2 regions of the Streptacidiphilus albus JL83 genome follow, and region 2 is predicted to be linked to the other one. Evidence: riboswitches for the same ligand, from Rfam matches in the RefSeq annotation. Region 2 holds a riboswitch; the other holds the start of a gene.
The links. A riboswitch is a leader RNA that binds a small molecule or an ion and turns the genes downstream of it on or off. The one in region 2 is predicted to bind ZMP and ZTP.

Region 1 (3,387 bases), 1.2 Mb from region 2:
ACCGCCGCGATCGGCTTCGGCCGCCGCGACCGCCGTCGGCACTGACGGCACGACACCGGCACCCCACCTACGCCGGCACCCCACCTACGCCGGAACCCCACAGCACCGGCCCCGGGCCGCTCAGCCCCGGACGTACTGCAGCCAGGGCGGGCGGCCCGCGCGGGTCGCCGCCTGGCGTTCGGCCTCCGCCCGGGCGAGCTGCTCCGGAGTGGCGAAGCCCTCCGGCAGCCAGGTCGCGGAGCCGGCCGCGCGGGCGGCGAGGTGGGCGACATAGGCCTCGCGCAGCTGCTCCGGCGAGTCGAATCCCGGCTCGTCCACCAGCCACTCGTCCGGGACCAGCGCGACCACCTCGCGCAGGAGCTCCGGGGTGACCAGCGGGGCCAGCGCGGCGTCCGCCGCCGTGACGTCGGGGGCGAAGCCGCCCAGCGCGTGGGCGCTCATCGGATAGGGCTTGGCCACCGACTCCTCCGCGCCCGACCAGCGGTGATGGAAGATCAGCGCCGCGCCGTGGTCGATCAGCCAGAGCTTCCCGTGCCAGACCATCAGGTTGGGACTGTGCACGGTCCGGTCGACGTTGCCGACCAGGGCGTCGAACCAGACCACCCGGCCGGCCTCGGCCGACGACACCGTCAGCGACTCAGGGGTGAAGTCGGTCGCGCCCGGCAGGTAGTCCATGCCGAGGTTGAGCCCGCCGCTGGCCCGGAGGATGTCCTGGACCTCGGGGTCCGGCTCGGCGCTCGCCACCTCCGGGTCGAAGTGGACCAGCACCAGGTCGGGGAAGCGCAGCCCCAGCCGCCGGGCGAGCTCACCGACGATCACCTCCGCCACCAGCGCCTTGCGTCCCTGCGCGGAGCCGGTGAACTTCACGACGTAGGTGCCCAGGTCGTCGGTCTCGACCACCCCGGGCACGGATCCGCCCGCACGCAGCGGCACCAGGTAGTGCAGCGCCGTGACCTCGGCCAGTCCCGCCATCGCCCCGTCCTCCTCCCGATCACGACCACCTTCGTGATCCCGATCACGCCCGCAGGAACCCTAACAAACGAGGCGCTCCGCTCCCGTTCCCCGAGCGGCTGCGCGGCCGACCGGCCGTACGGCAGAATGCCGACCGACGCGACTGGCGGGACCGGGATGGAAGAGACCATCGGGAAGCAGCCTCGCGGGAGCCGACCGCCTGGGCGCCCGCCCGGGAGCCGCCATGAGCACCTTCTCCGACGTGGACCGCAGCACCCGCCCGCAGGGGCTGGTCCAGTACCTGGAGCGCGCCCAGCGCGGGCTGGCCGGGCCGAGGGCCCGGCTGCGCGAGGGCCTCGGCCTGCGCCCCGGCGAGCGGGTGCTCGACCTGGGCTGCGGCGCGGGGCACGAGCTGGCGCAGCTGGAGGAGGACGGGCTGACCGCGGTCGGCGTCGACATCAGCGCGGTGATGCTCCAGGCCAGCCGGGCCCGGCTGACCGACCAGGACCTGGAGTGCCGGCTGGCGCAGGCCGACGGCGCGCGGCTGCCGTTCCGGGACGGCGCGTTCGACGTCTGCCGGATCGAACGGGTGCTGCAGCATGTCGCCGACCCGGCCGCCGTGCTCGCCGAGGTGCACCGGGTGCTGCGGCCGGACGGCGGCCGGATCGCCGTCTCCGAGCCGGACTGGGCCTCGTTCACGGTCGACTCGGCCGACCCGGAGACCGCCGCGGCGGTCGGCGCCCGGGTGGGCGCGGGCATCGCCCAGCGGGACATGGGGCGGCGGCTGCGACGGCTGCTGAACGCTGCCGGCTTCGTGGACGTCCGGATCGAGGTGGAGCTCGCGGTGTACGCGTCGCTGACCGAGCTCGACCTGGTGATCTCGCTGCGCCGGGCGGCCGAACGTGCGGTCGCCGAGCGGGCGATCGGTCAGCAGCGGGCCGAGGGCTGGCTGCTGGAGCAGCAGCGGCTGTCCGACGGCGGCGGCTTCCACGCCACGTTGAATCGTTCCGTCATGGCCTGGGCGCAGCGGGCGCAACACAGGAACACATGAACAGTCCTTCATTTGTCCAAGTGTCTCTTGTATGATGACGGGTATGGGCCCCGAGACGACCACCGCGCCTGACCGAGCACCCGACGGCGACGCCCCGGTCCGCGACACCCCGGTCCGCGACACCTCGATCCACGACGCCCCCGCCCACAGCGTCCCGCCCGCGCGGCTGGACGCCGGCAACGCCGCCAAGGTCGCCGCGACCATGCAGGCCCTGGCCACGCCCTCCCGGCTGCTGATCCTGGCCCGGCTGCGCGAGGGCCCCTGCGCGGCGAACGAACTGGCCACGGCCGTGGCCATGGAGCAGTCCGCCTGCTCGCACCAGCTGCGGCTGCTGCGCAACCTCGACCTGGTCGTGGGCGAGCGCCGGGGCCGCTCGGTGGTCTACGACCTCTACGACCACCATGTCGCGGAACTGCTCGACCAGGCCGTCTACCACGTCAACCACCTGCGGGCGTGAGACGGCAGCCGGAACCGACAGCGGCCCTGCGACGACAGCGGCCCTGAACAGCGCGAAGGCCCGCCCCCCTCCGGAGAGGGGGGCGGGCCTTCGCGGTCGTCCGGCGCGGCTCAGCCGCGCAGCGCGGCCCCGGTACGGGCCACGGCCTCGGCGATCGCGGCCGTACGGGCCCCGCTCGCCTCGTCCGCCGTCAGCGTGCGGTCGGCCGCCCGGAAGCGCAGCGCGTAGGCGAGGGACTTGCGGCCCGCGCCCAGCTGCTCACCGGTGTAGACGTCGAACAGCCGGATCGACTCCAGCAGCGGACCGGCGCCGGCCCGCAGCGCCGCCTCGACCTCGGCGGCCGGGACGTCCTCGGCCACGACCAGGGCGACGTCCTGGGTGGCGACCGGGAACCCGGAGATCTTCGGGCCCTCGACCTTGCGGGGACCGTCCTGGGTGAGCAGGTCGACGTCCAGCTCCATCGCGCAGGTGCGCTCCGGCAGGTGCAGCGCCTTGACCACGCGCGGGTGCAGCTCGCCGGCGTGGCCGACCAGCCGGTCCCCCGCGTACAGCGCGGCGCAGCGGCCCGGGTGCCAGGGCGCGTACTGCGCCTGGCGGACGGTCAGCTCGACCCCGGCGGCCTCGGCCACCGTGCGGGCCGACTCGACCGCGTCGGCCCAGGTCGCCGGGCGGCCCTTGCCCCACCAGCCCTCCGGCTCGCGGTGGCCGGCCAGGACGGTGGCGACCCGGTGCGGCTGACGCGGCAGCGCCGCGTTCAGCTGCGCGATCTCCTCGTCCGTGGGACGGCGGTCGACCGGCAGCCGCGGGGCGTGGAACAGCGACGCACGGTCGGTCCCGTCGGTCCGGAAGACCAGGCCCTGCTCGAACAGCGCCACGTCGGTCGTCCCCCGGCCGGTGTTCCGGCGCAGCGCCGCCAGCAGGCCCGGCA
Region 2 (3,387 bases):
CTGCTGGCCGGTCTCGGGACCGGACAGCGGTAGCGGAGTCGGCGGGGAGTGGAGTCGGCGGAGGGAGCGGAGTCGGCGGGAGGGGGCGAGCAGGGTACGGGCGAGCCGGGGTCAGGCGGTCGAGGGTGAGGGCGAGGGCGCGGGCGCGTCGGCGAAGGGCAGCGGGCGTTGGAAGACGACCATGGTGCGTCCGGGGCCGTTGTAGTCCTCGACCACCGTCGCCTCGAAGCCCAGGCTGCGGTGGAAGGTGACCGAGCCGGTGTTGGCAACGGAGGTGATCGCCTTCAACCGCACGGCGCCCTCGCGCTGCGCGGCCTCCGCGAACGCCGCATAGAGGCGGCGTCCCAGCCCGGAGCCCCGGGTGTCGTCGCGGATGGCGATCAGATGGACGTAGCCGGTGCCGGTCGGGGTGACGAAGCCGACGAGGTAGCCGGCGATGCCCTCGGCGTCCCTGGCGGCCAGACAGGTCGAGCCGAACTCCTGCACCAGCGCCAGTTGGTGGAGGGGGCGAAGGTCGCGGTCGCCCCAGTAGCGGGAATGGTCCGCGAGGACCTGGTGGACGTCGGCGACCTCGGCCCGGGTGATCTGCGCTGCCGTGCGCTCCGTGCGGGCGGTTCCGGTCTGGCTGTTCTCGGTGGACATGGCAGCCATCATGGCGGGCGGACCTCAGTGCGCCGACTGGGAGGCCGCAGCCTGCGGGTGGAGGTCGGCGAGTCGCAGCAGGTGGACCGGCGGCTGCGGCAGTGCCAGGGTCGACGCGAGCACCGGTCCCGGCGAGACATGGACGAGTTCGCCGGACGCCAGCAACCGCCAGCGGGGATCCTCGTCCATCCGCTCGCTGGCCACCACCACGCAGGAGCGGTCCGCCAGTTCGGCGGAGCTGGCACGCAGTCGGCGGCGGCGGTCGGCATGCTGCAGCGGCTCCCCGGGCCCGTCCCCGGGGGCGCGGCGATCGAGGACGTAGAGCTCGTGGGTGTCGGGGTAGCGGAGCGCCCACAGCCCGTCCGCATCGGCCAGAAGCAGATTGAGGCAGTACAGCGGCAGCTGCTCGGCCGCCCAGCCGACGGCGGCGGTGATCCCGGCACCGACGTCGCCGCCGTGTCGGTGCACCTCCTCGGTGAGGAGGGCGAAGAACCGCTCGGAGTCGGTCTGGCCGTGGACCGTGCGTGCGACGTCGACGCCCAGTTCCGTGAGCCGGGCGTCCAGCAGGTCGAGGCCTCCGACGACGCCGTTGTGCGCGAACAGCCGCCCGTCCTGCTCGAAGGGGTGGGTGTTCTCGACGGTCAGTCCGCCGGTCGAGGCGAAGCGGACGTGGGCCACGAACGTCGTCGACTCAAGCTCCCGCGCCTCCTGTGCGAACTCGGTGTCCTGCCAGGCCGCCAGCGGCTGACGGAACGTCAGCGGGCGTCCGTCCCGGTCGAACACCCCGATCCCGGTCCCGTCCGGATTCGCCCGACTCTGCGCCTCCAGGCTGTCCGGGGCACCCACCAGCCAGAAGGTTGCGCGAATCCGCTCGGGCGCGCTGCACAGACCGAAGAGGCGACACATGGTGGTGCACATCCCCCGGCAGCCTCCTGGCCAATCACCGGGAGAGCCGTCTCCTCCGCCGAACGGACGGATACCGGGTGGCGGGAGGACGTGGTTATGCTGGCACCGCGGTCGTGACTGGCGCTTGGGTGGATCACCACCGGGGAGCGATTGCCTTCGGTTCGAAGCCGCGCGCCTGGGCGACACCCCTCTCACCCCGGGACCGCCCATGACCGCACAGCCCGCCGCACAGCCCACCGGACAGCCCACCGCACGGCCCGCCGACGCATCGCTCGGCAGCGCCCGGCTCATGACCGGGACCGAGCTGGCCGCAGCCGTCGTCGAACGCTGCGCCGAAGCCGCACGCAACCTCCGCGAGACCAGTGGCGTCACCCCCTGCCTGGCCACCGTGCTGGTCGGGGACGACCCGGCCTCCGTCACCTATGTGGCGATGAAGCGCAATCGCTGCGCCCGGGCCGGCATCGAGTCCCGCCATGTCGCGCTCCCCGCCGACACCACCACGGAGGAACTGGTCGCGGCGGTGCGGGCCCTGTCCGCCGATCCCTCCGTCCACGGCATCCTGCTCCAGCACCCGGTACCGGAGCACATCGACGAGCGCGCGGCGTTCGAGGCCATCGACCCGGCCAAGGACGTCGACGGGGTGACCATGTGGTCGTTCGCGGCGATGGCCTTCGGCCTGCCCGGCTTCCACGCCTGCACGCCCGGAGGCATCGTCCGGCTGCTCGACGCCTACGGGATCGATCCCAGCGGTCGGCACGCGGTCGTGGTCGGCCGCAGTCCGATCCTCGGCAAGCCGCTGGGGATGCTGCTCCTGGCCCGGGATGCGACGGTCACCTACTGCCACTCCCGGACCGTCGGCCTGTCCGACATCATCGCCACCGCCGACATCCTGGTCGCGGCTGTGGGCCGGCCGGAGTTCATCAAGGGGGCCGACATCAAGCCCGGGGCGGTCGTCATCGACGCCGGATACAACCCTGGCAATGTGGGCGATGTCGACTTCGCGGGGGCGGCGGCCCGCGCCCGGCTGATCACGCCCGTGCCCGGCGGCGTCGGACCGATGACGATCGCCCTGCTGCTGGAGCAGACGGTGGCCGCCGCCGTTCGTCAGACGGCGACGGCCTGAGCGGGGTTGCGCGGGCCCCGGGCTGTCAGTAGCCGGCGATCGGGGCCGCCGCGTGGCTGACGGCGACGGTGTGGGTCACCCAGACGTCCTCGACCTGGACATGGAGCAGCGCCGACGTCGGCTCGGGCAGGTAGTTGGGCGTCCCCTCGTGCCGGACCAGGCCGCTCTGGAGATGGGTGCTCGGCGCGATGGCGAGGATGCTGCCGGCGAAGGGGGCGGTGATGGGTCGGTGGACGTGTCCGGCCAGCACCCGGGCGACGTTGCCGTGCCGGCCCAGCACCTCGGCCAGGGCCTTGCCGTCCTCCAACCGCATGCCGTCCAGGAACGGGATGCCGATCGGCATCGGCGGGTGGTGCAGGCAGACGATGGCCGGAGCGTCGCGCCTGCGGGCGAGGACCGTGTCCAGCCACTGGAGCTGGTCCTCGCCCAGGCGGCCGCCGCCGGAGCCGGGCACCTTGGAGTCCAGTACGACCACGGTGAAGGCCGGATGGTCCACCGCGTAGCGGGTCTGCCCACCGCCGCCGAGGAAGCCGGTGCCGGCGAAGGCCTCCACCATGGCCCCGGGTTCGTCGTGGTTGCCCGGCACCAGGTGCAGCGGCAGCGGGAAGTGCTCGATGACCTCGCGCAGCGCGGCGTACTCCTCGGGCCGGCCCCTCTCGACCAGGTCGCCCGTGATGACGACGCAGTCCGGCAGCGGGTCGAGCGCGAGCAGCCGC

Region 1: it holds a riboswitch for ZMP and ZTP, as region 2 does, so the genes downstream of both, BS75_RS35695 (methyltransferase domain-containing protein) here and BS75_RS30655 (bifunctional 5,10-methylenetetrahydrofolate dehydrogenase/5,10-methenyltetrahydrofolate cyclohydrolase) in region 2, are expected to answer to the same signal.

What each region holds. Positions count from the first base shown of each region.
Region 1 is NZ_JQML01000001.1:8,198,893-8,202,279, reverse strand. Features, by position in the region: gene BS75_RS49640 (hypothetical protein) at 1-45, shown strand, start outside; gene BS75_RS35700 (HipA family kinase) at 121-972, opposite strand; ZMP/ZTP riboswitch at 1,105-1,184, shown strand; gene BS75_RS35695 (methyltransferase domain-containing protein) at 1,196-2,002, shown strand; gene BS75_RS35690 (ArsR/SmtB family transcription factor) at 2,046-2,459, shown strand; gene pheT (phenylalanine--tRNA ligase subunit beta) at 2,570-3,387, opposite strand, start outside.
Region 2 is NZ_JQML01000001.1:6,968,933-6,972,319, forward strand. Features, by position in the region: gene BS75_RS47050 (acyl-CoA thioester hydrolase/BAAT C-terminal domain-containing protein) at 1-33, shown strand, start outside; gene BS75_RS30645 (GNAT family N-acetyltransferase) at 112-642, opposite strand; gene BS75_RS30650 (class II glutamine amidotransferase) at 667-1,548, opposite strand; ZMP/ZTP riboswitch at 1,652-1,736, shown strand; gene BS75_RS30655 (bifunctional 5,10-methylenetetrahydrofolate dehydrogenase/5,10-methenyltetrahydrofolate cyclohydrolase) at 1,838-2,671, shown strand; gene BS75_RS30660 (phosphodiesterase) at 2,697-3,387, opposite strand, start outside.